Regions from separate parts of the Mycoplana sp. ABR4_002 genome, predicted to be linked through region 2. Evidence: riboswitches for the same ligand, from Rfam matches in the RefSeq annotation. Region 2 holds a riboswitch; the other holds the start of a gene.
The links. A riboswitch is a leader RNA that binds a small molecule or an ion and turns the genes downstream of it on or off. The one in region 2 is predicted to bind FMN.

Region 1: it holds a riboswitch for FMN, as region 2 does, so the genes downstream of both, ribB (3,4-dihydroxy-2-butanone-4-phosphate synthase) here and ACXAGF_RS12465 (6,7-dimethyl-8-ribityllumazine synthase) in region 2, are expected to answer to the same signal.

The regions. Positions count from the first base shown of each region.
Region 1 is NZ_JBSWVO010000001.1:3,097,347-3,112,762, forward strand. It holds gene ACXAGF_RS14795 (xanthine dehydrogenase family protein molybdopterin-binding subunit) at 1-601, opposite strand, end outside; gene ACXAGF_RS14800 ((2Fe-2S)-binding protein) at 605-1,063, opposite strand; gene ACXAGF_RS14805 (AraC family transcriptional regulator) at 1,285-2,241, opposite strand; gene ACXAGF_RS14810 (DeoR/GlpR family DNA-binding transcription regulator) at 2,692-3,501, opposite strand; gene ACXAGF_RS14815 (ABC transporter permease) at 3,598-4,665, opposite strand; gene ACXAGF_RS14820 (sugar ABC transporter ATP-binding protein) at 4,662-6,191, opposite strand; gene ACXAGF_RS14825 (DUF2291 family protein) at 6,188-6,814, opposite strand; gene ACXAGF_RS14830 (substrate-binding domain-containing protein) at 6,888-7,829, opposite strand; gene ACXAGF_RS14835 (L-fucose/L-arabinose isomerase family protein) at 8,097-9,563, shown strand; gene ACXAGF_RS14840 (transketolase) at 9,576-10,397, shown strand; gene ACXAGF_RS14845 (transketolase family protein) at 10,397-11,359, shown strand; FMN riboswitch at 11,521-11,667, shown strand; gene ribB (3,4-dihydroxy-2-butanone-4-phosphate synthase) at 11,797-12,450, shown strand; gene ACXAGF_RS14855 (SDR family oxidoreductase) at 12,577-13,365, opposite strand; gene ACXAGF_RS14860 (SDR family NAD(P)-dependent oxidoreductase) at 13,418-14,200, opposite strand; gene ACXAGF_RS14865 (sugar ABC transporter ATP-binding protein) at 14,220-15,416, opposite strand, start outside.
Region 2 is NZ_JBSWVO010000001.1:2,591,559-2,606,974, reverse strand. It holds gene ACXAGF_RS12520 (ABC transporter ATP-binding protein) at 1-962, opposite strand, end outside; gene ACXAGF_RS12515 (ABC transporter permease) at 955-1,782, opposite strand; gene ACXAGF_RS12510 (ABC transporter permease) at 1,779-2,903, opposite strand; gene ACXAGF_RS12505 (ABC transporter substrate-binding protein) at 2,903-4,492, opposite strand; gene ACXAGF_RS12500 (carnitinyl-CoA dehydratase) at 4,759-5,541, opposite strand; gene ACXAGF_RS12495 (acetate--CoA ligase family protein) at 5,546-7,600, opposite strand; gene ACXAGF_RS12490 (acyl-CoA dehydrogenase family protein) at 7,608-8,768, opposite strand; gene ACXAGF_RS12485 (carnitine 3-dehydrogenase) at 8,983-10,473, opposite strand; gene bcoG (3-dehydrocarnitine:acetyl-CoA trimethylamine transferase BcoG) at 10,571-11,473, opposite strand; gene ACXAGF_RS12475 (GlxA family transcriptional regulator) at 11,587-12,567, shown strand; gene ACXAGF_RS12470 (LssY C-terminal domain-containing protein) at 12,676-13,389, shown strand; gene ACXAGF_RS12465 (6,7-dimethyl-8-ribityllumazine synthase) at 13,547-14,020, opposite strand; FMN riboswitch at 14,110-14,277, opposite strand; gene ACXAGF_RS12460 (ABC transporter ATP-binding protein) at 14,384-15,416, opposite strand, start outside.

The sequences.
Region 1 (15,416 bases), 510 kb from region 2:
CGTCGGCCGGCACCGCCAACATAGCGGCCTTGGCGGCGAACAGGCCGAAGCCGCCCTTCTTGCCGGACGGGTGCGAAAGCACCCCGTTTTCGATCGTGATCTCGGACGGCGGCACGCCCCATTCGGCGGCGGCAGCGGCCACCAGCATGGCGCGGGCAGCGGCCCCCGCCTTGCGGTAGCGTTCCCACGAGGTGACCATCGAGGTGGAACCGCCGGTCCCCTGGATGGCACCGCCGAAGGCGAGATTGCCGTAGGCCTTCACATTTCCGGCCACGCCCTGCACCTCGATCGTCGACCAGTCGGCGTCGAGTTCTTCGGCGACAAGCGTCGCCAGACCATTGTAGGAGCCCTGCCCCATCTCGAACTGGGACGAGAGCACGGTGACCTTGCCGTCGCCGTCGACGGTCAGATACGGCGTGAAGGCGGTCGCTCCTTCCGTGCCGGCCACCGTCTCGGCCGCGGCAGCGGGCGAGGCGGCCAGGACGCGGAAGCCGACGGCGACGCCGCTGCCGGCGGCAAGGGCGCCAAGCAGGAACTGCCGGCGCGACGCCTGGGCCTTGGCCACCGGAAGATTGAGGGATTGCATCAGTCGCGGAATCATCGCTCAGGCCTCCAAACGCTTTGCAGCTTCGTGGATCCCGGCACGGATCCGGTGATAGGTGGCGCAGCGACAGAGGTTGCCGGACATCGCGGCGTCGATGTCGTCGTCGGTCGGCTTCGGGGTGTTGGTGAGCAGGTCGGTGGCCGAGATGATCTGTCCGGACTGGCAATAGCCGCATTGGGGAACGTCGAGATCGGCCCAGACCGCCTGCACCGTTTCCGCGACCTTGCCGCTCAGGCCTTCGATTGTCGTCACTTTCGCATCGCCGACATCGCCGACGAATGTCTGGCAGGACCGTACCGGCGTGCCATCCAGCAGCACCGTGCAGGCGCCGCATTGGGCCAGGCCGCAGCCGAACTTGGTCCCGGTCAGCCCGACCAGATCGCGGATCGCCCAGAGCAGCGGCATATCCGCGTCGGCCTCGACCTCATGCCCGGTGCCGTTGATCATTAATGTCACCATGATGCTCTCCTTGCGTTGCGACGCATAAGCCCGGCCGGGATCGCCGGCTCGAACCCTCTGACGCTGGTCATTGCGACGCAAACTTATAAGACAGGGCCGATACCCGATAGGCTCGATCCTGCCTGATTGTTGCTCAATCCTGTCGGGAGGCATCCTTTTCGCCGAGCACATCGCGACATCCTAGGCAGGGAGGCCGCCGAGCCTGAACGGCCGGCAACGGGCTAGCCAACGGTGTTGCGCCGAGCCGAATCGTCTGAATTCAGGATCGCCTTGACGTCGCGCAAGGGAGGGTGGCCGAACTTGCGCCGATATTCCCGGCTGAACTGGGTGGGACTCTCGTAGCCGACGCTCAGGGCTGCGGTCGCCGCGTCGAGCGTTCCGGAAAGCATCAGTTCGCGCGCGTGGTGCAGCCGCAAATGCTTCTGGAACTGGAGCGGGCTCATCGCCGTCATGGCGCGAAAATGGTGATGCAAGGTGGACACGCCCATGTTGGCGATCTCCGCAAGCTCGTCGACACGCAGCGGCTTGGTGTAGTTCTCCTTCAGCCAGGCGACCGCTTTCGCCACCCGGTTGCTGTTGGTGCCGGCAAGCACAAGACGTCGTAGCCGCGCGCCCTGCTCGCCGGTCAGCAACCGATAAAGTATCTCGTTCTGGATATGCTCTGCCAGGAAAGGAATATCGTCTGGCGAATTTGCCAGCGATATCAATCGCAAGAACGCTTCCAACAGCTCCGGCGTAGCCTTGCCCACGGCCGCTCCGCGCTCGCGATCCGATATCGCCTTGGACTGCAGGTCGTGATCGGCGATGAGGCGTCGCATCGCATCCAGGTTGAGCCGCAACATCGCCGCGACATAGGGCTCCACCATGCTCGCCCTGCAAATCTGGCCCGTCATCGGCATGCCTATCGCCGTAAGGAAAAAGCAGGACTCGTCGTAGGTGAGCGTTTCATCTCCCACATTGACCAGCTTGCTGCCCTTGATGATGACCGAAAGACTCGGTTCATAGACGGCCGAAAAGGGGCCGGCCGGCTCGACGACGCGATACAGCGACAGACCGGGAATCCCGTGCCGATAGTTGAGCCCGTCCCACGGCAGCTCCGAAAGAACGTCGAGGATTCGCATGCGGATCGCCGCAGTTCGCGCCCGCAAGTCCTCACCATCTCGCAGAGATCCAGCCATCGCACATCCTCGCCGTGCCACAACATCTATCCCGAACAGCCCCTTCAAGTCCCCTCACGATTTCTTTACCTGGAGAGGATTAGGCAATTGGGCAGCAGAACGACAACCAATGACGCGACGCAGAAAACGGAAATCTGCAGTCATTGCGTACCAGCGAAGCATTCAGCGCCAGACCGGCAATGTACCGGCTCGGTCAATGAGAGTCGCGACGCTCGCTTAAAGCGCGGCGGCCTCGAACGAACCGACAAGATTGGCCCCGCCAACAGCATCGAAGACCACATCGAACCCCCTGCCGCCCGAATGCCGGGCGACCATGTCCGCCACTGTGGCCGGCCGCCATGGGCCCGACGCAACCGGCCTGCATGGTGGAGAAGGCCGCGCCGCCGGGGTCTGGCTTGGCGGTTTTAGGTTGCGGGAGCAGGAAGCATGCCCGATTGCGTTCGATCCGCCCTAGTCGGCGACCAGGACCTCGACGCCGCGGCGCTCGAACTCCTTGGCCACCGCATCGGATATCCCGTCGTCGGTGATCAGCGACTGGATGACGTCAAGCGAGCCGAGACGGGTGAACGAGGACTTGCCGATCTTGGTGGAGTCGGCAACGAGATAGACATGCGCCGCAGCCTTGATCATCGCCTCCTTCAATTGCAGGTCGGCGAAGCTTGGATAGGTCAGGCCGGCCTCAAGATCGACCCCGGCAGTCGCCAGGAACAGCTTGCCGGCAAAGATGTTGTTGAAGTACTCCACCGACTTGTCCCCGGACAGCGACAGCGTCGGCGACTTGAACTGCCCGCCCGGCATGTGCACCGCGAAGGTGGGCACGGCGCCGAGGATGATGGCAATGTTCAGCGCATTGGTGATCAGCGTCAGGTCACGACGTGCGGTGAGCCGCATGGCGATCTCGGTGGTCGTCGTTCCGGCGTCGAGGATCAGGGTCTCGCCATCCTTGACCAGGCTCGCCGCCAGGACACCGATCCGCCGCTTCTTGTCCATGTTTTCCTGGTGATGGAGCGTCATGGTGCCGATCTGCGGCGTCACCGCGTTGAGATAGGCGCCCCCGTGCTCCCGGGTGATGTAGCCTTCGCTCTCCAGGCGCTCGAGATCCTGGCGGATCGTCGCTTCCGACACATGGAAAGCGCCGGCCAGCTCCCGCACCCGGGCCGAGCCCTCCTCCTGCAGCCATTCGAGGATGCGACGGCGACGCGGCTCCGACAGGAGCCCGATCATGGACTCAGACGCATCGTTCGCTGTCTTCGCTTCCATATCGACCTGCCTAAACCCCATTGATCGCAATCAAACGAAAACGATCCGATTCTATTGTCTGGCAGCCATACAGCAAGAGATGGCAGATTGTAATCCTCAATTGGCCTGTTGCTGCAGGATCACCCGGGCCTGAAGTTTCTGCTGGATCTGGTCCACGACCACGGCCGCGATGATCACCAGCCCCTTGATCACCGTCTGCCAGAAGGACGACACGCCCATCATGATCAGGCCGTCGGCGAGGATGCCGATGACGAAGGCGCCGACGATCGTTCCGCCGATCCGGCCGCGCCCGCCGGACATCGACGTGCCGCCGAGGACGGCCGCGGCGATGGCGTTGAGTTCGAAGGTCTCGCCGGTCGCCGGATGGCTTGCCTGCAGTTGCGAGGATATGATGATCCCCACCAGCGCGGCGCAAAGCCCGGAGAACATGTAGACAAACAGCTTCGTCCGGTCGACGTTCACCCCCGACAGCGCGGCGCCGCGCTCATTGCCGCCGACGGCATAGATGTGGCGCCCAAGCGGTGTGCGGGTCGCCAGATAGGCCGCCAGAAGCGCCACCACCACCATGATCCAGACCGAAAGCGGAAAGCCGAGAAAGCTGCCCGAACCGATCAGCCGGAACGTGTCTGAGCCGTATTCCGGGTTGCCGGCGAGGTTGGGGAAGGTGCGCCCGTCGGAAAAGAGCAGCGCGGCGCCACGGGCGACATAGAGCGTGCCGAGCGTGGCGATGAAGGGCGCGACATTGAGCTTTGTTATCAAGAGACCGTTGATCAGGCCGATGAAGACGCCGACCACGAGCACCATCAGGCAGATCTCGAGCGTGTTGAACTGGATGCTCCAGCCGATGCCGAGGTCGATGCCGTAGAGCACGAGATAGCCGGCGACCATGGCGCAGAGACCGACGATCGAGCCGACGGAAAGGTCAATGCCGCCGGCGATGATGACGAAGGTCATGCCGATGGCGAGCAGCGCGTTGAGCGCCACATGCTTGGAGATGATCAGCATGTTGGCGCCGCTCAGGAAGTTCGGCGCGGCAATGGCAAAGAAGGCAAAGACGAGGATCAGCGCCACGAATGTGCGCATGTGCAAGAGCATCAGCAGCGCCGACGTCCTAGATCCCTCTGCCTTCGCCTTGACGTTGTTGACGGTGCCGATGCTGCTCATTGTGCTTCAACCCTGCTCAGATTGGGCGTGGCCGCGGAAACGACGTCCGCCGCATTGGCGCCGGCCGGAAATTCGCCGGTCAGCCTGCCGTTCGCCATGACGAGAATGCGATCCGACAGGGCGAGAACCTCGTCCAGGTCGGATGTTACGAAGAGAATGCCGAGGCCGTCGGCGGCCAGGTGCCGCATGGTGCGGAAGATTTCCGCCTTGGCGCCGATGTCGATCCCGCGCGAGGGCTCGTCCATCAGGAGGATGCGCGGACGCGTCATCAGCGCCTTGCCGATCACAACCTTCTGCTGGTTGCCACCCGAGAGACTGGACACCGGGTGCTCCAGGCTGGCGATCTTGATCGCCATACGCTTGACGAACTCGGCGGCCTTGCCGGCCTCGCCCTTCAGGCTCAGGTGGAACCCCTTGGTGAAGTCGCGAAGCGACGACAGCGTCAGGTTCTCGCGGATCGTCATGATCTGGACGAGGCCGTCACGCTTGCGGTCCTCGGGGATGAGCGCCAGCCCCCGGCGGATGCGACCGGACACGCTCCTCTCGCGCACCGTCTCGCCGCCAATGAACAACTGGCCGGAGGAATTCGGGTGCTGGGCCATGATGCATTCCAGCAGCTCCGAGCGCCCGGCCCCCATCAGGCCATAGAGGCCGACGATCTCGCCGCTGCGGACCGACAGCGAGACGTGATCGACCGCATAGCCCCCGGCGGGGCTGGGAAGGCAGACATTGTCCACGCGGAACACCTCGTCGCCCATTGCATGCTCGACCGTCTTCGGAAACTCCTTGGAGGCGCTGCCGATCATGTTGGCGACGATCCAGGGAATGTCGACGCCTTGCATCGAGCGCGAACCGGTGATCACGCCGTCCCGCAGGACGGTGATATAGTCGCCGATGCGGATCAACTCCTCGAGCCGGTGCGAGATGTAGACAAGACCGACGCCCTGGCTCTTCAGCTCCTCGATCAGGCTGAAGAGAACCTCGACTTCGGCGGCGGAGAGCGCCGATGTGGGCTCGTCGAGGATCAGGATGCGTGCCTTCTCGGCCAGCGCCTTGGCGATCTCGACGATCTGCTGCTGACCGATCCGCAGGTTGCCGAGCGGCGTGTCCGGGTCGATATCCTGTTCGAGCCGCTTCATCAGGGCACAAGCCTCCGCCCTTTGCGTGACCCGATCGATGTGAACGCCGGCGAAGGTCTTCTCATTGCCGACGAAGATGTTCTCCGTGACGGTCAGGTTCGGGAACAGGTTGAGTTCCTGAAACACGATGCCAACGCCATGGCGGGCGGCATCCGTGCGGTCGGCAAAGACGATCGGCTTTCCGTCCAGCTCGATCGACCCGGCGTTCAGTTGTTCCACGCCGGCGATAATCTTCATCAGCGTCGACTTGCCGGCGCCGTTCTCGCCGACAAGCACGTTGACCGCCCCCATGCGCAGGTCGAAATCGACATTCTTCAGCGCCTGCGTTCCCGGGTACATTTTCGATCCGTTGCGGATCGACAGTCCGATGGGGTGCTCCTCGCTCATGGCACGACCTCAAGCGAAACCGGGGTGATCAGCGGCGTCTCGCCGACCGAGCGGATCGCCACCGCACCGATGAAGGTGACCTGCTTGCCCTTGAGGTCGCCCTCGGCGACAGCCGTCTGCGCAACCGCCCTGTCGTTGAGCGCACGACCAAGCCTGGCGTATTCGATCTGGTCCCGGAACGTGGAAAAGTCATAGACACCCGAAGTGTCGCGCACCGCCGTGCCCTTGACAACCGGGCCGAGCTGAAGCGCGGCGTCCGCCGCGCCATCGCCGTCGACATCGATCCGGGCCACCGCGGCCTTCGAGGCCCGGTTCTCCTCTACGACGGTCGCCATACCCTTGACGGGAAAATTCCAGCCGCCGCCGGCGCCGCCGACGCGCACGCCGTATTGCTCGCCCGCCGAGTCGAGACCGCCCGCGATCGCCTCGCGCAACGTCGCCAGATCCACCGCCTTTTCGGTCAGGGCCGGTACCAGCTTCGCGTCGAAGGTCGTATCGACGAGTTCGACGATCGGGTCCGCGGCCTCGGCCCCATCCTCGGCGTCGCCGGTCTTAACCAGTTTGCAGCCCGAGAGGCAGGCCATTGCGAGCATGCCCGCAGCAAGCAAGATCTTCATCGCCATCAGATGATCCGCGTTCATAGCAACAGCAGGAAAGCCATCCGGAACACCGTCCCGGATGGCCGGCTCCCATGCCTCATTGGGTCAGCGCGAAGGTCTCGAGCTGCGAGGCATTGTCGGTGTTGACCAGAATGCAGTCCATCAGCTGCTTCTCCTCAAGGCCGGTCGAGCCGGTCTTGATGTATTTGTCGGCCTGCTCGACGGCGAGCTGCGCCTGCTGGTAGGCCGGCTGCAGAACCGTGGCCTTGATGCCGCCTTTCAGGATCGAGTCGCGCACATCGTTCGAGCCGTCGAAGCCGACGACGATCACGTCGTTGCGCCCGGCCGCCTCGAGCGCGGCATAGGCGCCCATGGCCATGGTGTCGTTGCCGGAGATGACACCCTTGATGTCCGGGTGCGCCTGGAGGATCGATTCCATCACGCCGTAGGCTTCCGTCTGCGACCAGTTCGCGGTCTGCCGCGCCACCATCTTCATGTCCGAGTACTGGTCGATCACGTCGTGATAGCCCTGCGAGCGAATGCCTGCGTTGGTATCGGACTCCTTGCCGACCAGTTCCGCATAATTGCCGGCTTCGCCCATGAGCTTGACAAACTCCTCGGCGCCGAGCTGGGCCCCCTGGTAGTTGTTCGAGACGATCTGCGAGACTGCGACGCCGGTCGTGGTGATCTCGCGGTCGATCAGGAAGGACGGAATGCCCTTGTCCTTGGCCTTCTGCACGGCGGCCACGGAGGCGTCCGCCCCGGCATTGTCGAGAATGATGGCCTTGACGCCGGCAGCAATTGCGGAATCGAACAGCTCGTTCTGCTTGTTGGCATCGTCGTCGTGGACCAGCACCATGGTCTCGTAGCCGAGCTCCTTCGCCTTTGCGGCGGCGCCATCGGCCTCTGCCTTGAAGAACGGATTGTCATGGCTGGGGGTTATGATCGCAATGGTGTCGGCGGCCAGCGCCAGGCCCGGCACGACACCCGAAAGGCCGAGCACACAAACAGATACAAGCAAGCGACGCGTGATTTTCATGAGAACCTCCCTTTCTCAACCAGTCACAAGACGTGACCTGCTCATTCACTATCGAATAATATCGAATATTGTCAAACTGTTTCTATTTGATCGCAATTTCTACGCGCCGCCGTGCATTGGCGGCGCCTCACGCCGCAATGCAGCATGCCGATCGCCTCAAATCAGAATTATCTTGCCGGACCATCGAACTTGTGAGAAATATCGAAACCAAACAAAACTAAATGAAAGACATCGCTCGATCATGCGGGCGGGTTGAGGGAGGCAGGTTTGAGCCGCATCATTCGCAAGCGTATCGCGCTCGGCGTCGTCATCGGCAGTCGTGCGTTCTTCAATGGCGCCCCGTGCAAGGCCGCGCGCGACGAGGTGCTCGCGCATCTCTCCGACCTCGGCATCGAGGCTCACATCCTGCCCTACGACGCCACCGTCAACGGCGCCGTGCAGTCCGTCGCCGATGCGGACCTTTATGCCTCGTTCTTCCGCACAAAGGCCGACGAGATAGACGGGATCGTGATCTGCCTGCCAAATTTCGGCGACGAGATTGCGGTGGCCGAACTGGTGAACCGGGCGCGGCTCAACGTGCCGATCCTGCTGCAGGCAAGCAATGACGAGATCGACAAGGTGTCCGTGCACGAACGGCGCGACGCCTTCTGCGGCAAGCTCTCGATATCGAACAACTTCTGGCAATACGGCGTGCCGTTCACGGAAACGACCTCACACACCTGCGACGTATCGAGCGCGGAGTTCAAGGCCGATCTCGACCGCTTCGCCCGCGTCTGTCGCACCGTGCGCGGCATGCGAGGCGCCCGCATCGGCTCGATCGGCGCCCGAACCGGCGCGTTCCAGACCATGCGCTATTCGGAAAAGCTGTTGCAGGCGTCCGGCATCACGGTGGTCACCGTCGATCTCTCCGAGATGATGGGGGCCGCAGCGGCGGTCAAGGAAAACGATCCCGCTCTGATCGAGAAACTCGGCAAGGTGCGGAGCTACGGAACGATCCCGGCCCACATCAAGCCGGAGCAGATCATGCGCCAGGCGAAGTGGACGCTCGCCGTCAACCGCTGGATCGACGAAAACGGCTGCGACGCCTCCGCCATCCAGTGCTGGCGCTCCTTGCAGGACAACTTCGGCTGCGCGACCTGTCTCACCATGTCTATGATGGGCGAGGAACTGATGCCGTCGGCCTGCGAGGTCGACGTGATGGGAGCGCTGTCGATGTATGCGATGTCGCTCGCATCCCACCAGCCGGCCGCGATCCTGGACTGGAACAACAACTACGGCAACGCGGTCGACAAGTGCGTCTGCACCCATTGCGGAAACTATCCGAAGAGCTTCTTCGGCATTACCCCAGAGGTCGGCGAACTGGACGTGCTCGGCGAGACCATCGGGCGGGAGAAGTGTTTCGGCGCGGTCAAGGGGAAGGTCAAGGCCGGTCCGATGACCTATTTTCGCCTTTCCACCGACGATCGGGCCGGCACGATCAAGTGCTATCTCGGCGAGGGCGAGTTCACCGACGACCCCTTCGCCATGGACGGCGGAATCGCCGTGGCGAAGGTCGCCGACCTGCGCAGGCTGATGACCTTCATCACCCAGAACGGCTTCGAGCACCACGTCGCCATGGTTAGGGGCCATCATGCCGACGTCGTGCACGAGGCGGTCTACCGCTACCTGAAATGGCCGATCTACCATCACAACGGGACACCGGAGCCGCAGCTCACCTTCCCCGTCCGGTTCTGAAAGGTAGAGAGAATGCAGAACAACGACACCGTCGACAGGATCCGGGACAAGGCCCTGTGGATGCGCCGAAGGGCCTTCACCATGGTCTACGATGCGCAGCTTGGGCATCCCGGCGGCGACTTTTCCGCGATCGACATCATCGCCACGCTCTACTTCGGCGTGATGCGCTACGACCCGGCCCGGCCCGACATGCCGGAGCGCGATCGCTTCATCATGTCGAAGGGTCACGCCACGGGCGCGCTCTACACCGCCCTTTGCGCCGCCGGCTACTATCCGGAAGAGTGGCTCGCCACCTACATGCAACCCAACTCGAAGCTGAACGGCCACCCGAACAGAAACTACCTGCCGGGCGTGGAGACCAACACCGGTCCGCTCGGCCACGGCATGCCGGTTGCGCTCGGCATCGCCATCTCCGGCCAGCTGACGGACAGTGCCTACCGCACCTTCGTGCTGACCGGCGACGGCGAACTGCAGGAGGGGTCCAACTGGGAGGCGGCGATGACCGCCGGCCATCGCAAGCTCAGCAAGCTGACGCTGGTCGTCGACCGCAACCGCCTGCAGCAGGGCATGGGCACGGAGGAAACGAGCGGCCTCGACCCGCTGGACGACAAGTTCCGCGCCTTCGGCTGGGACGTCGCTGTGGTCGATGGCCACAACGTCGGCGCGCTGCTCGACGTTCTGGCCGAACCCTCGGGCGGCCGGGCCAGGCCGCTCTGCGTGATCGCCAACACCGTCAAGGGCAAGGGCGTGTCGTTCATGGAGAACAAGGCCTCCTGGCACCACGGCGTGCCGAATGCCGAGCAGTACGGACTGGCCATGGAGGAACTGGTCTGATGGCCGCGCCCGCCGCAAGACAGCAAGGGCTTCACGACTGCCGCGACGCCTGGGCCCGAACGCTCGAGGACCTCGCCGCGCAGGACCCGCGCATTGTCGCCGTCGTCAATGATTCCGTCGGCTCCTCCAAGCTCGGCGGATTTCAGAAGAAGTTCCCCGAACGGCTGGTCAATGTCGGCATCGCCGAACAGAACATGGTCGGCGTCGGCGCGGGACTGGCCAACGGCGGGCGCATTCCGTTCGTTTCCGCCGCCTCCTGCTTTCTGACCGGCCGCGCCCTGGAACAGGTGAAGGCCGACATCGCCTATGCCAACTTCAACGTGAAGCTGATCGGGCAGTCCTCCGGCATCGCCTATGGCGAACTCGGACCGACCCATCACTCGATCGAGGATTTCGCCTGGCTGCGTCCGCTGAGCAACATCACCGTCGTCGTGCCGTCCGACCCCTGGGAAACGGCGGAGGCCGTGAAATGGGCGGCGGCGCATGAAGGTCCGGTTTTCATCCGCTTGAGCCGCATGCCGGTGCCCGACCTCGACGTGGCCGACCGGGTATTCCGGCCAGGCACGGCGGAACGGTTGCGCGACGGCTCGGACGTGACGCTGATCGCCTGCGGCACCACGGTGCACCTTGCCGTCGATGCCGCGGAAAGCCTGCGCAACGAGGGCATCTCCGCACGCGTCCTCAACATGGCGACCCTCAACCCGCTGGACGAAGCCGCGGTAGCGTCGGCGGCTGCCGAAACCGGCGCGATCGTGACGGTCGAGGAAGCCAATATCCGCGGCGGTCTCGGCGGGGCGGTGGCCGAATTCACCGCCGGCAACCTGCCGGTACCGGTCGAGCGCGTCGGGTTCCCCGGCTTCGTGCCCACCGGTTCGGTCGACTGGCTGTTCGAGCAGTTCGGCCTGACCGGGCCCGGGATCGTCAAGGCCGCCCGCCGCGCGATCGCGCGCAAGCGTCGCTGAGCACGGCAAGGTTGATGACGCTAGGCCGACCCGAGGTAAACGGGCGCAGCCGTCGCAGGATCGCCGGTGTTCAACGATGTGTTCAACGCGCGGGCGTCGTTTTTGTGCCTCTTCGGATCGAAGGCTCCCTTGCAATTGCCGCCCGGATATCCTTATCTTCGCGCTGTTCTCAGGGCGGGGTGCAATTCCCCACCGGCGGTATCGGGAGGGATCCCGGAGCCCGCGAGCGCTCCCGGCCCTGCCGGGAGGTCAGCAGATCCGGTGCGAGGCCGGAGCCGACGGTATAGTCCGGATGGAAGAGAGCAAGGCACGCCCACCCCTCGCGACGAGCCGGGGCGCGGTGCCTGTTCGCCCAAGGGACGTTTGTCTGATCCGCGCAGGCGGGGATGGTGCAACGAGCGCCGGAAGATCCGGCCGAACCCTTGAAAGACTGCAGCATGACGATTTCGAAGATTGAAGATGCGATCGCCGCCATCGCCCGCGGGGAGATGATCGTCGTGGTCGACGACGAAGACCGCGAGAACGAGGGCGACATCGTCTTCGCCTCCGAGGACGCCACCGCCGAGAAGATCGCCTTCATGATGAACCGGGCCCGCGGGCTGATCTGCGTGTCGATGGAGGGCGAGCGCCTCGACGCGCTCGACATCCCGCTGATGGTGCCGAACAACACCGAATCCTTGAAGACCGCCTTCACCGTCTCGGTCGACTACCTGCCGGGCACGACGACGGGCATCTCCGCCGCCGACCGCGCCGCCACCGTCAGGGCGCTGATCGACCCGGCCGCGAAGGCGGACGCGTTCGCCCGCCCGGGCCACATCTTTCCGCTGCGCGCCAACCCCAAGGGGGTGCTCGGCCGGCCCGGCCACACCGAGGCCGCCATCGATTTCTGCCGCCTCGCCGGCAAGGCCCCCTCCGGGGTGATCTGCGAAGTCGCAAACGACGACGGGACCATGGCGCGCCTGCCGGAGCTGACGCTGTTCGCACGGCAGCACGGCCTGCATCTGGTCACGATCAAGGACCTGATCGCCTACCTTACCCGACAGCCTGCCGAGGAGAGCGACGGGCCGGTCGACGCCACCATCGCCGCGTGAGGTTCTCCCGGATCGGTTAGGCGAGCCTTCGCAGGCCGGTGGCACCGGCCACCGCCTGCAGACATCTGGAACCGGCGGACCGCGGCGGCGCAAACTCCCACGCAAGGTCGGCCGGCTGTCCGCAGCTTACCAGCAGCAGAAGCCGCCATCGACGAGGAGGTTGACGCCCGTGCAATAGGACGAGGCGTCGGCGGCGAGGAAGATTGCGGGCCCGACCATTTCGTCGACCGTGGCCATGCGCTGCATCGGTGTCTGGCGCTCAAACTCCTGGGTCTGGTGCACCATTTCCGGCCGGGTGTTCATCGGCGTCGCCGTATAGCCCGGACTGATCGCGTTGACGCGGATGCCGCGCTCGACCCACTCCATCGCCATTGATTTCGTCATATGGATCACGCCGGCCTTGGAGGCGTTGTAGTGAACCTGCGACAGACCGCGATTGACGATGACGCCGGACATGGAGGCGATGTTGATGATCGATCCGCGGCCGTGCTTCAGCATGGCCGCGGCTTCCGCCTGGCAGGAGAAAAACACGCCCTTCATGTTGATGTCCATGAGGGTCTGGTACTGCGTTTCGCTCATCTTTTCGGCTGGATTCGCATTGGCGATGCCGGCCGCGTTGACCGCGATGCGGAGCGCGCCGAGCTCGGCTTCGGTCCTGGCGACCGCCTCGTCCAGGGCCGGACGATCCGTCACGTCGACCGCGACGGCGGCGGCCTTGCGGCCGGCGCGCTCGATCAGGCCGACCGTCACGGCCAGGCCGTCGTCGGTCCGGCGGTCGAGAACCGCGACGTCGGCGCCGCACTGCGCCAGGCCGACGGCAATGCGCTGACCGATGCCGCTGCCAGCGCCGGTCACCAGCGCCACACGGCCGGTCAGATCGAACAATGCCGGCGCGTTCAATGTAATCCCGTTCATTCTCTGCGGCCTCCCACCGATGAAAGCGAAGTTCTTGTCCGACCCACCGGGCCTAGGACATGATCAGGCCGCCATCGACATTGATGGTCTGGCCGGTAATATAGTCGGCGTCGCGGCTGGCCAGGAAGGCGATCAGCGCTGCTACATCCTTGCCCTCGCCCGCGCGCTTCATCGGAATGTTCTGCACCCAGCTGGCCATCAGTTCGCCCGGGCCGTAGTCGCCGAGGATCTTGCCCCAGACCCGGTCGTTATAGTCCCACATGTCGGTCTTGATGATGCCGGGGCAGATCGCATTCACGGTGATGCCGTCGAGTGCGACCTCCTTGGCGAGGCTTTGGGTCATGCCCATGACGCCGAATTTCGAGGCGGCGTAGTGGGGGGTGTAGATGAAGCCGTCGCGCGCCTGGCCGGAGGCGATGTTGATCAGCCGGCCGCCGTTGCCAGCCTTGCGCATCCGCCGGATGGCCTCCTGGCAGCACAGGAACGCGCCCTTGGTGTTGACCGCCATCGTCGCGTCCCACTGCGCCTCGGTCAGGTCCTCGATCTTGGCGATGGTGATGATGCCGGCATTCTGGACGGAGACGTCGACCGCGCCGAACTCGTCCTCGGCCCGGTCAAAAAGGGCGACGACGGCGCCTCGGTCCGTGACATCGCACAAGACGCCACAGGCGTTCGCCCCGCTGTCGCGCAGTTTCGCCGCCGCTTCCTCGACCTGCGGCTCGACGGAGGCGATCACAAGGTTGGCCCCCTCCTCGGCAAAGCGCTGGGCGATGGCAAGGCCGATCCCCTTGTTTCCGCCGGTGACGACGACCGTCTTGCCCGTGAACCGATTCATCTCTCTTCTCCTTGCCGCTTCATGCCGTTGCGAGTTCCATCACCGAGACGTCATTGGCCTCGGTATGATCCAGAATTCCTGTCTGCTGGCCGGCCGCCATCACGAGGATGCGGTTCGACACGCCCAAAACCTCCTCCAGGTCCGAGCTGACGACGATCACCGCAACGCCCTGTTCGGCGAGCCCGTGGATGATTTCGTAGATCGAGGACCGGGCACCGACGTCGATGCCGCGGGTCGGTTCGTCCAGAAGCACCACGCGGGGGTTGCGGGCGAGCCACTTGGCGATGACGACCTTCTGCTGGTTGCCGCCCGACAGCTCTCCGGCATTCTGCCGGCCCCTGCCCTTCACCCCGAGTTTGCGAATGTTGTCGTCGGCGAACTGCTGCACGCGCCCGGAACTGATCCAGCCGGAGGTTCCGACCGACTCGAAGTTCGAATAGGCGATGTTCTCCGCAATGCTGTGATCAAGGATCACCCCCTGCAGCTTGCGGTCCTCGGGGATCAGGACGATCCCGTTGCGGATGGCATTGTGGGGCGAGGTCGGCGTCACGTCCTTCCCGTTTAGCACGACGGTGCCCGCCTTGATCGGGTCCGCGCCGGCGATCGCGCGCACCAGTTCGGTTCGGCCCGCGCCGATCAGTCCCGCGATGCCGAAGATCTCGCCGCGGCGAACGGAGAAGTTGACGTCGTTGAACCGCCCCGAAGGCGACGACAGGTCACGCACCTCGAGCACGACCTCGCCCGTTGGCTGGGCCAGCGGCGGGAACATCTGCTCCATGCTGCGCCCCACCATCGCCTCGACGATGCTGCGGATCGGAACGTCCGCCGTTTCGAATTCCCGCACCTTTTCTCCGTCCCGCATCACGACGATGCGGTCGGCGATCTTCTTGATCTCCTCCAGGCGGTGGGAGATGTAGACGATGCCGACGCCCTCCGCCTTCAATCGTTCGATCTGCTCGAACAGCAGCTTTGTCTCCTCGACGCCCAACGCGGCCGTCGGCTCGTCAAGGATCAGGAGCTGGGCGTTCAGCGTCAGCGCCTTGGCGATTTCGATCAGTTGCTGGCTGGCGGTCGGCAGGCCCTCGACGATGCGGCGCGGCGAGATGTCGAGGCCGAGCCGTTCGAGCCCCTGATGGGCGCGCCGTTCCATCTCGCCCCGGTCGACCAGGCCGCTCTTTATCGGGTAGCGCCCGACGAAGATGTTCTCGGCAATCGA
Region 2 (15,416 bases):
GCGAGCGTCGACTTGCCCGATCCGCTCTCGCCGACGATCGCGAGTGTCTGGCCCTTCGGCAGGTGCAGCGAAACATCGTGCAGCACCTTGAAGCCGTTGGGGTAACCGGCGGTGACGTGCTCGACCTTGAGCAGCGTGTCGGACTGGTCCGCCGCCTCCTCGCGCCGGGCTCCGCGGACATTGACGAGCGCGCGGGTATAGTCCTGCGTCGGCGCCTCGATGATCTGCTTCACCGATCCGTATTCGACCATCTTGCCGTGCCGGAGCACGAGGATGTCGTCGGTGATCTGGGCGACGACGGCCAGGTCGTGGGTGATGTAGATCGCGGCGGTGTGGGTCTCCTCGATCGCGTGCTTGATCGCCGCCAGCACGTCGATCTGGGTCGTCACGTCGAGCGCGGTCGTCGGCTCGTCGAACACGATCAGTTCGGGGTTCGGGCACAGCGCCATCGCCGTCATGGCGCGCTGGAGCTGGCCGCCCGACACCTGGTGCGGGTAGCGCTCGCCAAAGGTCTCCGGATTCGGCAGGCCGAGCACGCGGAACAGGTAGACGGCCCGTTTCTCGGCCTCGCTCCTGGACATGACGCCGTGCTTCAGCGCGGCCTCGATGACTTGGTCGCCAAGGCGGTGGGCAGGATTGAAGGCCGCCGCCGCCGACTGGGCGACATAGCACACCTTGCTGCCGCGTACCTGCCGGATGCCGGCGGGGCCGAGCTTCAGCAGGTCCTGGCCGTTCAGCTTCACCTCGCCGCCGGTGATGCGCACGCCGCCACGGCCATAGGCGAGGGCGGTGAGCCCGATCGTCGACTTGCCGGCGCCGGACTCGCCGATCAGGCCGAGCACCTTGCCCTTTTCGACGTCGAACGAGACGCCCTCGACCAGGGTGACGGTTTTCGGCGGCTCACCCGGAGGATAGCTGGTCGCCTCGATCTTCAGGTTGCGGACGGAAAGCAGATCAGGCATCGCCGCGCCCTCCCTTCAGGCTCGAGGTGCGTTTCATCAGCCAGTCGACCACAAGGTTGATGCAGACGGTCAGGCCGGCGATGGCCGCACCCGGAACGAGGGCCGCGGATATGCCGAAGATGATGCCGTCCTTGTTGTCCTTGACCATGCCGCCCCAATCCGCCGCCGGCGGCTGGATGCCGAGGCCGAGGAAGGAGAGGGTGGAGAGGAACAGGATCGAGAAGGCGAAGCGCAGGCCGAATTCCGCCAGCAGCGGCGACAGCGTATTGGGCAGGATCTCGCGGAAGATGATCCAGCCGGTGCCTTCGCCGCGCAGCCGCGCGGCCTCCACGAACTCCATCACCGCCACGTCGAGCGCGACGGCGCGGCCGATGCGGAAGACGCGGGTGGAGTCGAGCACGGCCATGACGACGATCAGGATCCACAGTGCCTGCGGCAACACCGCCAGCACGACGAGGGCGAAGATCAGCGTCGGGATCGCCATCATCAGGTCGTTGAAGCGGGAGAAGGCCTGGTCGACGAGGCCGCCGGTGACCGCGGCCGTGAACGACAGCAGCATGCCGAGCGAGAACGACAGGACGGTCGCCGCCAGCGCCACGAAAATGGTGGTGCGGGAACCGTAGATCAGCCGCGAGAGCAGGTCGCGTCCGAGATTGTCGGTGCCGAGCAGGAACTCGCCTCCCATCGGCATCCAGATGTCGCCGACGATTTCGCTTTCGCCGTGGGGGGCGAGCCAGGGGGCGAAGACGGCACAGATGATCGCGATCGCGATCCCGGTCATGCCGACCCACGCGCTTACGGGGATGGTGTTCAGCCTCATCGCGGGTGCCTCAGTCTCGGGTTGGCGACGATCGCGATGATGTCGGCCATCATGTTGAGGAAGATGTAGAGCGCGGCGAAGATCAGGCCGCAGGCCTGTACCACCGGCATGTCGCGCACCGTCACCGCATCGACCATGTACTGGCCCATGCCGGGATAGACGAACACGACCTCCACGACGACGACGCCGACGACAAGATAGGCGAGGTTGAGCGCGATCACGTTGACCACCGGGGCGACCGCGTTGGGCGCGGCGTGCTTGGCGATGATGCGCAGGCCGCTGAGGCCCTTCAGTTCCGCGGTCTCGACATAGGCGGACGACATGACGTTGAGGATGGCGGCCCGGGTCATGCGCATCATGTGCGCCAGCACGACCAGCACCAGCGTTGCCGTCGGAAGGGCGATCGCCGAAAGCCGGTCTCCCAGCGTCATCGTGTCGTAGACCGTCGCCGGGAAGGTGGCGATGCCGAGTTGGACGGCGAAGAACATGATCAGCAGGTAGCCGATGAAGAACTCCGGCAGGGAGATCGCCGCCAGCGAGATCACGTTGATGGCCTTGTCTACGAACCGGTCGCGAAAGTGGACGGCGAGCATGCCAAGGCCGATCGCCAGCGGAATGGAGATGGCGGCCGCAAAGAAGGCGAGGAACAGCGAATTGCCGAGCCGCTTGCCGATCTGTTCGCTGACGGAGTTCCTGGAGGCCCAGGAGCTGCCGAAGTCCCCCTGCAGCGCCCCACCCAACCATTGCAGGTAGCGGGTCGTGGCGGGTTGATCGAGCCCCAGATCCTTGCGGATGTTCGCCACCGCCTGAGGGGTGGCCGACTGGCCGAGATAGGTGGTCGCGAAATCGCCGGGCAAGGCTTCGACGCCGCCGAAGATCAGGAGCGAAACGGCAAACAGCAACGCCACGCTGAGGGCGAGCCGCTGCAGGACGAGGGCCACGAGCGGGTTGTGGCGGGTGAATTTCGCCCAAAGGGAGATGCCGCCGTTGTCGCCGGCAGGCCCGGCTGCGGCCGAAACTTCGCCGGACGCGCTGGCGCCCGCACCGGCGGGTTGCGGGTTTTCACCCGCAACCCCCGATATCGTCAGTTCCGGACCGCGCGTCGATCCGCCGCCGGCCATCAGGATTCAAGCCACACGCGGGTTGCGACGTAGCCGTTCGACATATCGTTGCCGATATCGTGGACGTAGCCCTTCACCTGCTTGGACGCCGCGTTCACGAAGTCGTTGAACATCGGCAGGATCAGGCCGCCTTCGTCCCGCACCATCATGCCCATGGTGTGGTACATCTCCTTGCGCTTGGCCTCGTCCAGTTCGGAGCGGGCCTCGAGCAGGAGCTTGTCGAAGTCGGGGCGCTTGAAGCGGGTGTCGTTCCAGTCGGCCGTCGACAGGTAGGCGGTCGAGTACATCTGGTCCTGGGTCGGGCGGCCGCCCCAATAGGAGGTGCAGAACGGCTGCACGTTCCAGACGTTCGACCAGTAGCCGTCGCCCGGCTCGCGCTTGACCTCGATATCGATGCCCGCCTTCTTGGCGCTCTGCTGGTACAGGACGGCGGCATCGACGGCGCCGGGGAAGGCGACGTCGGAGGTGCGCAGCAGGACCGGGCCGCTGTGACCGGACTTCTTGAAGTGGAAGGCCGCCTTGTCCGGATCATAGGCCCGCTGCTCGATGCCTTCCGGGAAGAGCGCGTAGGTGGAGTTGATCGGAAAGTCGTTGCCGACCTTGCCGTAGCCGCCGAGGATCTTTTGCACCATGGTTTCGCGATCCATGGCGTATTTCAGTGCCAGCCGCAGGTCGATGTTGTCGAACGGCGCGGTATCGCAATGCATGATGAAGACGTAGTGGCCACGGGCGGAGGTGTTGAGGATATCCACGTTCGGCGCACGCTTCAGCAGGTCGACCGTCTTCGGGTCGACGCGGTTGATGTAGTGCACCTGGCCGGAAGACAGCGCGGCGATGCGCGCGGTCGCGTCGTTCATGGCGATCAGTTCGACCGAATCGACGTAGCCGCGGTCCTGGCGCCAGTCGTCGGCGTAGCGCTCGAAGGTGGCGCGAACGCCCGGCTCGAAGCTCGTGACCTTGTACGGGCCGGTGCCGATCATGGCGTTCGGGTCGTCGAGACCGCCGTTCGGCTGGATGACGAGGTGGTAGTCGGTCAGCAGCAACGGCATGTCGGCGTTGCCTTCGGTCAGCACCAGTACAAGCTTGTCGCCGTCCGCCTTGATCTCCTTGATCGACTTCATCACGCCGAGCGCGCCCGATTCCGACTTCTCGTCGGTGTGGCGCTGCAGGGTCTTGATCACGTCGTCGACGGTCAGTTCCTTGCCGTCGTGGAACTTGACGCCCTTGCGAATCGTGAAGGTCCAGGTCGAGGCGTCAGCCGACGGCTCCCAGGACTCGGCCAGCGCAGGAACCGGCTCGCCGGTGGACGGGTCCGATTCGACCAGCATGTCGCCCCAGTTGCGGCCGACAACGAACATGAACTGGGAAAGGGCCTTTGCCGGGTCTTTTGAATCGGTTGCCGCCGCGCCTTCAAGTCCGAGTTTGAGATGGCCGCCCCGCTTGGGCTCCTGAGCCTTGGCGGCGGTTTCGAACATCGTGCCAGCGGCGGCGAGCGTAATGCCGAAGGCGGCTGCGCGGCCCATGAACTCGCGCCGGTTCATTTTGCCGAGCATGACTTGCTGTGCGAGATAGTCCTTGAAGTCCGTCATTCCACTGTTCCCTCTTGTTGGGCCGTGTCGGCCGCTGTTGTTTTGATTGGCAGAATATCTGGTCTGGTGCCGCGTCCTGCGCGTCGACTGCACTGGCACCCGTCGGTGCTCGTTTTCCCGTCCGTCGTTGCTCCTCTTGCCTGACGCCGTGGATGGCGCTCCTTATTGATAAGCTTAAAACATTCACTGCGAATGTAACGCCCTAAATCTCCTGTTTTTTCCACAAGCCAGTGCTTATGGAGTTTAACCCGGCGACGGCGGCAGGGCTACCGCCCCTTCCACACCGGATCGCGTTTCTCGGCGAAGGCGCGGGCCCCCTCCAGCTGGTCTTCACTCGAATAGAGGATGTCCACCGTCTTGAATTGCCGGCGGGTGATCTTGTTCATCGTCGTCTGGAACGCTTCGCCCTCGGCCGCGCGCACGACCTCCTTGATCGCGGCATAGACGAGCGGCGGGCCGCTCTCGAGCAGGCGGGCAAGCTCCCACGCACGCGCCATCAGCCTTTCGGCCGGCAGGATCTCGTTGACGAAACCCCAGCGATGCGCCTCCTGCGCGTCGAGCCAGCGGCCGGTCAGCAGCATGTCCATGGCGATGTGGTAGGGAATGCGCTTGGGCAGCTTGATCGAGGCGGCGTCGGCGACGGTGCCGGAACGGATTTCCGGCAGCGCGAAGGTCGCGTGCTCGGCGGCGAGGATCATGTCGGTCGACAGCGCGATCTCGAGGCCGCCGCCGCAGCAGATGCCGTTGATGGCGGCGATGATCGGCTTGTTCAGGTCACGCAGTTCCTGCATGCCGCCGAAGCCGCCGACGCCGTAGTCGCCGTCGACCGCGTCGCCCGCGGCCGCCGCCTTCAGGTCCCATCCCGGACAGAAGAATTTTTCGCCCGCGCCGGTGATGATGGCGACGCGCAGGCTGTCGTCGTCGCGGAAGTCGCGGAAGATTTCGCCCATGATGCGGCTGGTCACCAGATCGATCGCATTCGCTTTCGGGCGATCGATGGTGACTTCGAGGATGCCGCCTTCGCGGCGCTGTTGGATCGGTCCGGACATGGGCTCACTTCCTCAGACGGATCAGGGCATCGGCTGCGACGACGCCGTCGCCTTGCGGAAGCACCATGATAGGATTGATATCGAGTTCATCGACAATTGAAGCGTTTGAAACGACATAGGATGCCGCCGATGCGACGGCGGCGACGAGCGCCTCCATATCGCCGGGCGCGGTGCCGCGGTAACCGGCGAGCAGCCTTGCAACCTTCAGGCCCGATATCGCCGCGCGGATCGTGGCCTCGTCCGTCGGCAGCGTCAGGATGGCCGAGTCCTCCAGCAGCTCCACCAGAACGCCGCCGGCGCCCACGGTCAGCACCGGACCGGCCACCGGATCGCGCATCGCCCCGACGATCAGTTCGGCGACCGGCCTGCCGACCATTTTCTCGACGAGATAGCCGGAGGCCACATGCGCCATGGCCCCGGCCGCCTCCAGCACCGCGCCGCGCGATTGCAGGTTGAGCCTGACCGCGCCTGCCTCGGTCTTGTGGGCCACGCCGAGTCCCTTGAGCACGACGGGGAAGCCGAGCGCCTCGGCCGCTTGCGCCGCCGCTTCGGCTGTCTCGGCCACGCGGCCCTCGGGCACCGGCAGGCCGTGGTCCGCGAGCGCACGCTTGGCCTCGTGCTCGGTGAGGGTGACGGCCTCGCCAGGGGCGGGACCGACCTTGACCAGCGGCGCTGCCATCGGCTCGGCCCACTTCGCGCCGATCGCCGCGGCCGCTTCGGCGGCCGCCAGTGCTTCCTCGATCCCCATGAAGGGAACGACGCCGTGCGCCATCAGCATCAGTGCGGTTTCCTCCGGCAGGTTTTCGCCCATGCTGGCAACGATGCCGGCGACCGCGCCGGTCGCCCGCGAGGCGTCGATGACGGCGTGGCAGGTGGTCACCCAGTCGGTGGCGTCGCAGCGGTCCTGGCGGGGAAAGTCGAGCACGATCAAGTTCAGCGCGTAGCCGCCCCGCATCATGGCGGAGAAGGCGGCGGTCTGCTTGTCGCGGTTGCCCCAGACGAAGGTGTGGTAGTCGAGCGGGTTGGCGATCGTCACCATCTGCCCGAGGCTCTCGCGCAGCGGCTGGCGCTGGTCGTCGCGCAGCGCCCGGTAGACGGTCCTGCGCTTGACGCCGGCATCGGCCATCAGCGAGGCCTCGCCGCCGGAGCAGCTCATCGAGGAGATGTCGAAGCTCGATAGCGGGCCGTGCAGGTGCAGGAGCTTCAGCGTCTCCAGCAGCTCCGGCAGGGTTTCGACCCGGCCGATGCCGAGGCGCGACAGCAGCGCCGTTGACACGGCGTCGTTGCCCGCGAGCGAGGCGGTGTGCGAGACCGTCGCGAGCTGCGCCTGTTCGGACTTGCCGACCTTGAGCGTCACCACCGGCTTGTTCAGCGCGCGCGCGCGGCGCGCCAGTCGTTCGAGCGATTCGATGCTGTCGAAGCCCTCGATGTGGAGGCCGACGGCGGTGACGCGCGGATCTTCCAGCACCGCGCAGGCAAGATCGCAGAGCCCGGTCTGGGCCTGGTTGCCGGCGGTCAGGATGTAGGCCAGCGGCAGGCCGCGCATCTGCATCGAGATGTTGCAGGCAATGTTGGAGGATTGCGTGAGAATGGCCACGCCCCGCTCGACCCGCACCATGCCGTGCTGGTCGGGCCAGAGCAACGCCCCGTCCAGCATGTTGATGAAGCCGTAGCAGTTGGGGCCGAGGATCGGCATGTCGCCGGCGGCCGCGACCAGCGCCTTCTGCAGGTCGTCGCCATCGGCGAGCTCGGTCACCGCCTCGCGGAAGCCGGAGGCGTAGCAGACCGCGCCGCCCGCGCCGCGGGCGGCGAGATCACGGATGATCTCGATGGTGAGCTGGCGGTTGACGCCGACGAAGGAGGCATCCGGCGCGCCGGGAAGCTCGGCGACGGAGCGATAGCAGCGGCGGCCGTGAATCTCTTCCCTGGTGGGGTGGACCGGCCAGATCTCGCCGGAAAAGCCCATCTTGTCGCATTGCTCGATGACGCGGCCCGCCTCCTTGCCGCCGAAAACGGCGATGGAGCGCGGCCGGATCAGGCGGTCGAGGGAACGTGTCATGTCCGGATCACGCTCCCAGGGGCCGCAGCAGATCGCGGCTGATGATGTGCCGCTGGATCTCGGAGGTGCCGTCCCAGATCCGCTCGACGCGGGCGTCGCGCCAGAAGCGGGCGAGCGGCAGGTCGTCCATCAGGCCCATGCCGCCGTAGATCTGGATCGCCTCGTCGGTGACGCGGGCGAGCATCTCGGTGGCATAGACCTTGGCCGAGGCGATCTCGCGGTTCGACGGCAGGCCCTGGTCGAGGCGCCAGGCGGCCGACAGCGTCAGGAGGTCGGCGGCGTCGATCTCGGTGATCATGTCGGCCAGCTTGAAGGAGACGCCCTGGTTGGCGCCGATCGGCTTGCCGAACTGCTTGCGCTCGGCGGCGTAGTTGAGCGCGTAGTCGAAGGCGCGGCGGGCGCGGCCGACGGAGGTGGCGGCGACCGTGAGCCGCGTCGCATAGAGCCAGTCGTTGGCGACGTCGAAGCCGCGGTGGACCTCGCCGAGGATCTGCGAGGAGGGCAGGCGGCAGTCGTCGAAGGTGAGAATGCAGTTCTTGTAGCCGCGGTGCGAGACGGAGTTGTAGCCGTCGCGGATCTCGAAGCCCGGGGTGCCGCGGTCCACCAGGAAGCAGGTGATCTTCTTCTTCGGGCCGCGCGGCGTCTCCTCCTCGCCGGTGGCGATGAAGACGATGACGAAGTCGGCGATGTCGGCGTGGCTGATGAAGTGCTTGGTGCCGTTGACGATCCAGTCGTCGCCATCCTTGCGGGCGAAGCACTTCATGCCGCGCACGTCCGAGCCGGCATCCGGCTCGGTCATGGCGAGCGCGTCGAACTTGTCGCCGCGCACGGCCGGGATCAGGTACTTCTCGCGCTGCTCGGCGTTGCAGCCCATCAGGATGCCGGAGGGGCGGCCAAAGAACACCGTCAGCGCCATCGAGCCGCGGCCGAGTTCGCGCTCGACCAGCGTGAACGAGGTGTGGTCGAGGCCGGCGCCGCCCACTTCCTCCGGAAAGTTGCAGCCGAAGAACCCGATCTCCTTGCATTTTCGGGCGATTTCCTGGCCCAGTTCCCGCGGCACGAAACCGGTGCGCTCGACTTCGTCCTCGTGCGGATAGATTTCGGTCTCGACGAACGAGCGGACCGTGTCGACGATCATCTGCTGTTCGTCTGTCAATGCGAAGTTCATGGCGTTCTCCCTCGTATTTTCTGCCGGACCGGTGCCGGCCCGCCTTTGCCCGCTGCCGCTCCGTGTCCCCGCCAGGGGAATGGGGCAGCGGCGACGTCTCGCCCGGTTCGCTTTCCTCGAATCGAAGCCGGGCAGTTGCAATCTGGCCGTCGCCCCGCCCTGCGGGATGACGGTCGCCTTTGCTGGATGCGGGGCGTCAGCCCCGATCCGGGGGCTATCGCTTCTGGCCGACGTGCCGGCCGACGCCTTCCGGCGCCGGCAGCTTCGCATGCGCCTTGGCCAGCATCGCCAGCTTGTCGAGTACCTTGCCGTTCGCCGGCGCGGCCTTGCCGGCCTTGCTGTCGACGTGCAGCATCATCTGCTCGGCCGTCGCGACCGCCTCGCCGGTCGCCGCGTCGTAGATCGTCGAGAAGATGTGCAGCCGCTTCTCGTCGTAGGACAGTACCTGGCAGGTCGAGTAGAGCGCGTCGCCGAGCTTGGCCTCGCCGAGGTTCCGGATGTGGGTCTCGACGGTGTAGTAGCTGTGGCCGTCACGAACATAGTCGAGATCGACGCCGATCAGCCGCAGCAGGCCGTCGGAGGTATCGCCGAAGACCTGCAGGTAGCGGTGCTCGGTCATGTGGCCGTTGTAGTCGACCCAGGCGGCGCTGACCCGGGTGTCGACGACACGCAGCGGCTGCTCGCCGCCGAGGTCGGTTTCCGGCTTTTCCGCATTCGCCCAGAGATGCTCCTCGAACTCGGCAAGCAGCTTGCCCGCGCCCCAGCCGCGGCCGTCGTCGCCGGCCTTCAGCGCGTGCATGATGCCGACGAGGTTCTGGTCGCGGATGCGCTCCAGGTCGCGGATGCCGCGGGCGCCGGACTGGGCGTCGGACTGGGAGGCGATCTTCTCGACCAGCTCGTCGTTCAGGTCGACGACGTCGGTCAGCTTGGTCCACGGCCAGGACAGGCAGGGGCCGAACTGGGCGAGGAAGTGACGCATGCCCGCCTCGCCGCCGGCGATGCGATAGGTCTCGAACATGCCCATCTGCGCCCAGCGCATGCCGAACGAGTAGCGGATCACGTCATCGAGCGTCTCGGTGTCGCAGATGTCGTCCTTGATCAGCCACAGGCCCTCGCGCCACACCGCTTCCAGCAGGCGGTCGCCGACGAAGGCCTCGATCTCCTTGTTGATGATCACGCCCTTCATGCCGATCGGCGCGAGTCGCGCCCTGGCCTCTTCGAGCACGGCCCTGGAGGTCTTCTCGCCGCCGACCAGCTCGGCGAGCGGCAGAAGGTACACGGGGTTGTAGGGATGGGCGACGAACAGGCGCTCGGGATGCTTCATGTCGCGCTGCAGGTCGGTCGGCATCAGCCCGGAGGTCGAGGAGCCGATCAGCGCCGCGGGGTCGGCGGCCGCATCGATCTGGGTGAGGACGCCACGCTTCAGTTCCAGCCGCTCGGGCACGCTTTCCTGAATCCAGTCGGCACCTTGCACGGCTTCCTGGATGCTCTTGCTGAAGGTCAGCTTGCCCTTCGGCGGCAGCGGGGCCATCGTCATCATGGCATAGGCGCGCTCGGCATTGGCCATCACCTCGCCGATGATGCGCTCGGCCTCGGGGTGCGGGTCGTACATGTTGACGTCGATGCCGCCGAGGATGAAGCGGGCCGCCCAGGCGCCGCCGATGACGCCGCCGCCGATGCAGGCTGCCTTGTTGATCTTGCTCATATTCGTTCCCACTCGAAATTGTTGCGATGGCCCTGCAGGCACCCGACTCGCGTCCCGGCTCCGGGACCCGGCAAGTGCGTGCGGGAGGACCGGAATGTCAGCGCTTCGTCAGCTTCAGCTTTTCGCGCACCTCGGCCGGACCGATGACGCGGGCGCCCATGTTCTCGATGATCGAGACCGCCTTGTCGACGAGCTGGCCGTTGGTGGCGAACTCGCCCTTGCCGGCATAAAGGTTATCCTCGAGGCCGACGCGGACATTGCCGCCGGCGAGCACGGCCGCGGCCGGGTAGGCCAGCGCGTTGCGGCCGATCGAGAAGGCCGAGAAGGTCCAGCTCTCCGGCACGTTGTTGACCATCGCCATGTAGGTGTTGAGGTCGTCCGGCGCGCCCCACGGAATGCCCATGCAGAGCTGGATCAGCACCGGGTCCTCGATCAGGCCTTCCTCGACCAGCTGCTTGGCGAACCACAGGTGGCCGGTGTCGAACGCCTCGATCTCCGGCCGCACGCCGAGATCGGTCATCTTCCGCGCCATGGCGCGCAGCATCGACGGCGTGTTGGTCATCACGTAGTCGCCGAGCGAGAAGTTCATCGTGCCGCAGTCGAGCGTGCAGATCTCCGGCAGGCATTCGGCGACGTGCGAGACGCGCTCGGTGGCGCCGGCCATGTCGGTGCCGATCTGCTTCAGCGGCAGCGGCTGTTCGACGTCGCCGAAGATCATGTCGCCGCCCATGCCGGCGGTGAGGTTGAGCACGATGTCCACTTCGGCCTGGCGAATGCGGTCGGTGACTTCCTTATAGAGGTCGTTGCGACGCGAGGGGGCGCCGGTCTCCGGATCGCGAACGTGGCAGTGGATGATGGCCGCACCCGCCTTGGCGGCCTCGACGGCTGCTGCGGCGATCTCCTTCGGCGAACGCGGTACGTGACGCGACTTGTTGGCGGTGTCGCCCGATCCGGTCACGGCGCAGGTAATGAAGACATCGCGGTTCATGGCTAGGGGCATTGGTCTCTCCCAGATTTTTCCTTGTGACCATTACGAGCCAAGGAGCGTCGCTTTGCTTTTCATTTTCAGCGATAATCTTTACACTTTGGGAAGATCGAGGGGAGAATTCATCGATGCTGGAGCCGTCGTCCGAAACGCTGGAGATCGACATCCTTGTCTTGCCGGAAACGAACCTGATCCTCGTCGCCTCGCTGATCGAGCCGCTTCGGGCGGCAAACCGGATCTCCGGCCACGACCTTTACCGCTGGCGGATCTTCTCTCCGGACGGAGCGGCCATCGAGACCCGAAGCCGCATCCCCGTGCCGGTCGACGGTCCGTTCCGGCCGGGGCAGGAGACGGCCCCGCTGTTCATCCTGTCGAGCTACCAGTGGGAGCGGAGCGCGACCGCGGGGCTGCGCATGCAGCTGTCGCGCACGGCGCGCCACCGCGCGATGATCGCGGGCATCGAATCGGGCAGCTGGTTGCTGGCGGCCGCCAGCCTGCTCGACGGTCATTCGGTGACGATCCACTGGGAGGACCGGGAGGACTTCGCCGCGGCCTATCCGCACGTCACGGTGCTGCAGGAGCGCTACGTCATCGACGGCAAGCGCATCACCACCGGCGGTTCGCTGCCGACGCTGGACCTGATGCTGGAAATCATCCGCCGGCGCCAGGGCTATTCGCTGGCGCTGGAGGTCTCGCGCCTGTTCATCTACGAGCACGAACGCACCGGCGGGCTGCTGCAGGTGCCGGCGCTCGGCAACATGCGCGTCGCCGACCAGCGCGTCAGCCAGGCGGTGCGGCTGATGGAGGACACGGTCGAGGCGCCGGTCACGCTGGCGCGACTGGCCCGCCGTGTCGGGATCAGCGCCCGCCACCTGCAGGACCTGTTCCAGGAGACGATGGGGGTGGCGCCGCACCAGCACTATCTCGCGCTGCGCCTGAACGCGGCCCGGCGCAAGGTGATCGAGACGAGGCTGGAGTTTGCCGACATCGCGGCGGCCACCGGTTTCAACTCGTCCTCGGCGTTCTCGCGCAGCTACCGGGCACACTATCACGAGAGCCCGACGGAGACGCGGCGCAGGCTGCGGGCGGTGGGCAAGGGGCAGGGCTAGGGATGCCGCGTCCGCACGAGCGGAATGACGGTACTCGACAATCGAGGCGCGCGGGCGCACCTTGCGCAATCCCGCCTGACGGGCCAGCAAGGAGGAACAGGAACGCCGATGCGCCATCGCACCAAGATCCGTGCCGTCCTGGCGGTCTCCGCCGTGCTTGTGGCGGCCTACCTGCTCGTCGCCTACCTCCTCCTTCCGGAAATCTGGATCTTTCGCGACGCGAAGCGCCTCGGCAGTCTCAGCAGCATGGTGACGGTCACGGATGACGACATCCCCGGCGACCCGATCAATGTCGGCCTGGTCGGGACACGGCTGGAGCTGATCCGCGCCTTCGCGGCGGCCGGCTGGGACCCGGCGGACAAGATCACGCTTCGCTCCTCGATCGACATCGGCCTCAGCGTCGTGCTCGACCGCCCCGATCTGGACGCGCCGGTGAGCCCGCTCCTGTTCGAGGGGCGAAAGCAGGACCTGGCCTTCGAGAAGCCGGTCGGAAGCAGTGCCGATGAACGTAACCATGTCCGCTTCTGGCAGACCGAGCGCACCGGCACCGACGGCCGGCCGCTATGGCTGGGGTCGGCGAGCTTCGACCGCGGCGTCGGCGTCAGCCATGACACCGGCCAGATCACGCACCATATCGGCCCGGACATCGACGCCGAACGGGATCTCGTGATCGCCGACCTCGGCAAGGCCGGCGCGCTCACCTCGACCTACGAGATCGAGGGCATCGGCCCGACGCAGGATGGCCGCAACGGCGGCGGCGACCCCTACTTCACCGACGGCAAGGCGCTGGTCGGCGTGCTGGCCGAGGGCAAGACGGACTGACGCGACCCCTCGCGGGGCGGCGGCCGACGGGCGAATTCGCGTGCCGGCTGAATCGCTTGGCGCGGTTCGTTGCGAGGTTGATTCCGCTGCTTCAGCCAAATTGGCAAGGCCGCGCGGGGGACAGGCCGCCGCGCGGCAGGTCGGCGGTCAGATCCTGTCAGGTGCTTGCCAGGGCGAGCCTGGCTCGCGCATCGATGATCTGGGCGGCCGCGTGGGCGGCTTCCTTGCCCTTGATGACGAAGTGGTCGCGGAAGAAGGCTATGTGCGCCTCGCTCTCCTGGAAATGGTGCGGCGTCAGCACGGCGGAGAGAACGGGAACATCGGTGTCGAGGCCGACTCGCACGAGTGCGTCGACGACGGTGCCGGCGACAAAATCGTGGCGGTAGATGCCGCCGTCGACCACGAGGGCGACCCCGAGGATGGCGGAATAGCGGCCGGTGCGTGCCATCGCTTTCGCCTGCAGCGGGATTTCGAGCGCGCCGGGTACATCAATGATCTCGACGTCCGAGGCTCGGCCGCCGAGCGTGGTCCACTCGGCGACGAAGCCGTCGACGCAGCGGTCGACGATTCCGGCGTGCCAGCGCGCGCGGATGACGGCGATCCTGGAGGTGGGATTGGCGGAAATGTTCATGTCTTGGCCTTTCAAGGGTTGTGCCATTTTGCAATGATCCCCTTGGGCGAACACGCAGGACGGCGCGGCCCCGTCTCGGGGCGCTGCCTGCTTGCTCTCTTCCATCCGGACTATTGACCGTCGGCTCCGGCATCGCACCGGATCTGCTGACCCTCCGGCAGAACCGGAGGCGCTCGCGGGCTCCGGGTCCCGCCGCAACCTTGCGCCGCGTGCCCGATACCGCCGGTGGGGAATTCCGCCCCGCCCTGAGAACGATGCGAGCCTATCCTGCCGCGGGCCGTCGATCAAACGCGGCTGCGACGAATAGCACGCGAGTTGCGACAGCGCCGCGAGCGGTGTCCGGACCGCAGCGTTGTCGCATGCTCAATCGCGAATGATCAGCAGGTCGCCGGCGGTGAAGCGCAGCGTCACGGTCTGGCCGACGGTTGGCGCCACCAGGCCGGGACTGTTGAAGGTGTCGAAGGAGATGACGCTGGGACCGACCCGCATGCGGGTGCGGACGACCGAACCGAGAAAGTTGCTGCTGACCACCTGGCCGGTCAGCGCCGTGTCGCCGCTGGCGCCTTCGGCGATCGAGCCGGCCTCCGGGCGCAGCGCAAGCGACACCGTCTCGCCGGCCTTCACCGGACCGAGCGGCTCGCGCAGGGTGACGCTCTGGTCGCCGATCGAGACGCGATTGGCCGCCGGATCGATCACCTTGGCCTCGATCAGGTTCAGCGTGCCGACAAAGGAGGCGACGAAGCGGGTAGCAGGGCGGTTGTAGATTTCCGCTGGCGTGCCGATCTGGTCGGCGCGGCCGGCATTCATCACCACGATCCGGTCGGAGATCGACAACGCCTCCTCCTGGTCATGGGTGACGAAGACCGTGGTGATGCCGAGCTGCTGCTGGATCTGGCGGATTTCCTCGCGCAGCGATACGCGGATCTTGGCGTCGAGCGCCGACAGCGGCTCGTCAAGCAGCAGCACCTGCGGCATCGGGGCCAGCGCGCGGGCGAGCGCCACGCGCTGCTGCTGGCCGCCGGACATCTGGTAGGGATAGCGATCGGCCAGATGCTCCAGCTTGATCAGCCCGAGCATTTCCTTGACGCGTGCCTCGATCTCCTGCTTCGGCCGGCCGGCGACCTTCAGCCCGAAGGCGACGTTGCCGAAGACGTTGAGATTGGGAAAGAGCGCGTAGGCCTGGAACACCATGCCGATGGTGCGCTGGTTGGGCTTCAGCCCGGCCTGGTCCTTGCCGGCCAGTTTGATCGTGCCGCCGCTCGGCGTCTCGAAGCCGGCGATCATCCGCAGGACGGTCGTCTTGCCGCAGCCCGACGGGCCGAGGAAGGAGACGAACTCGCCCTTTTCGATCTCCATGTTGAAGTCGCTGACGACCTGTACCGGCCCGAACGACTTC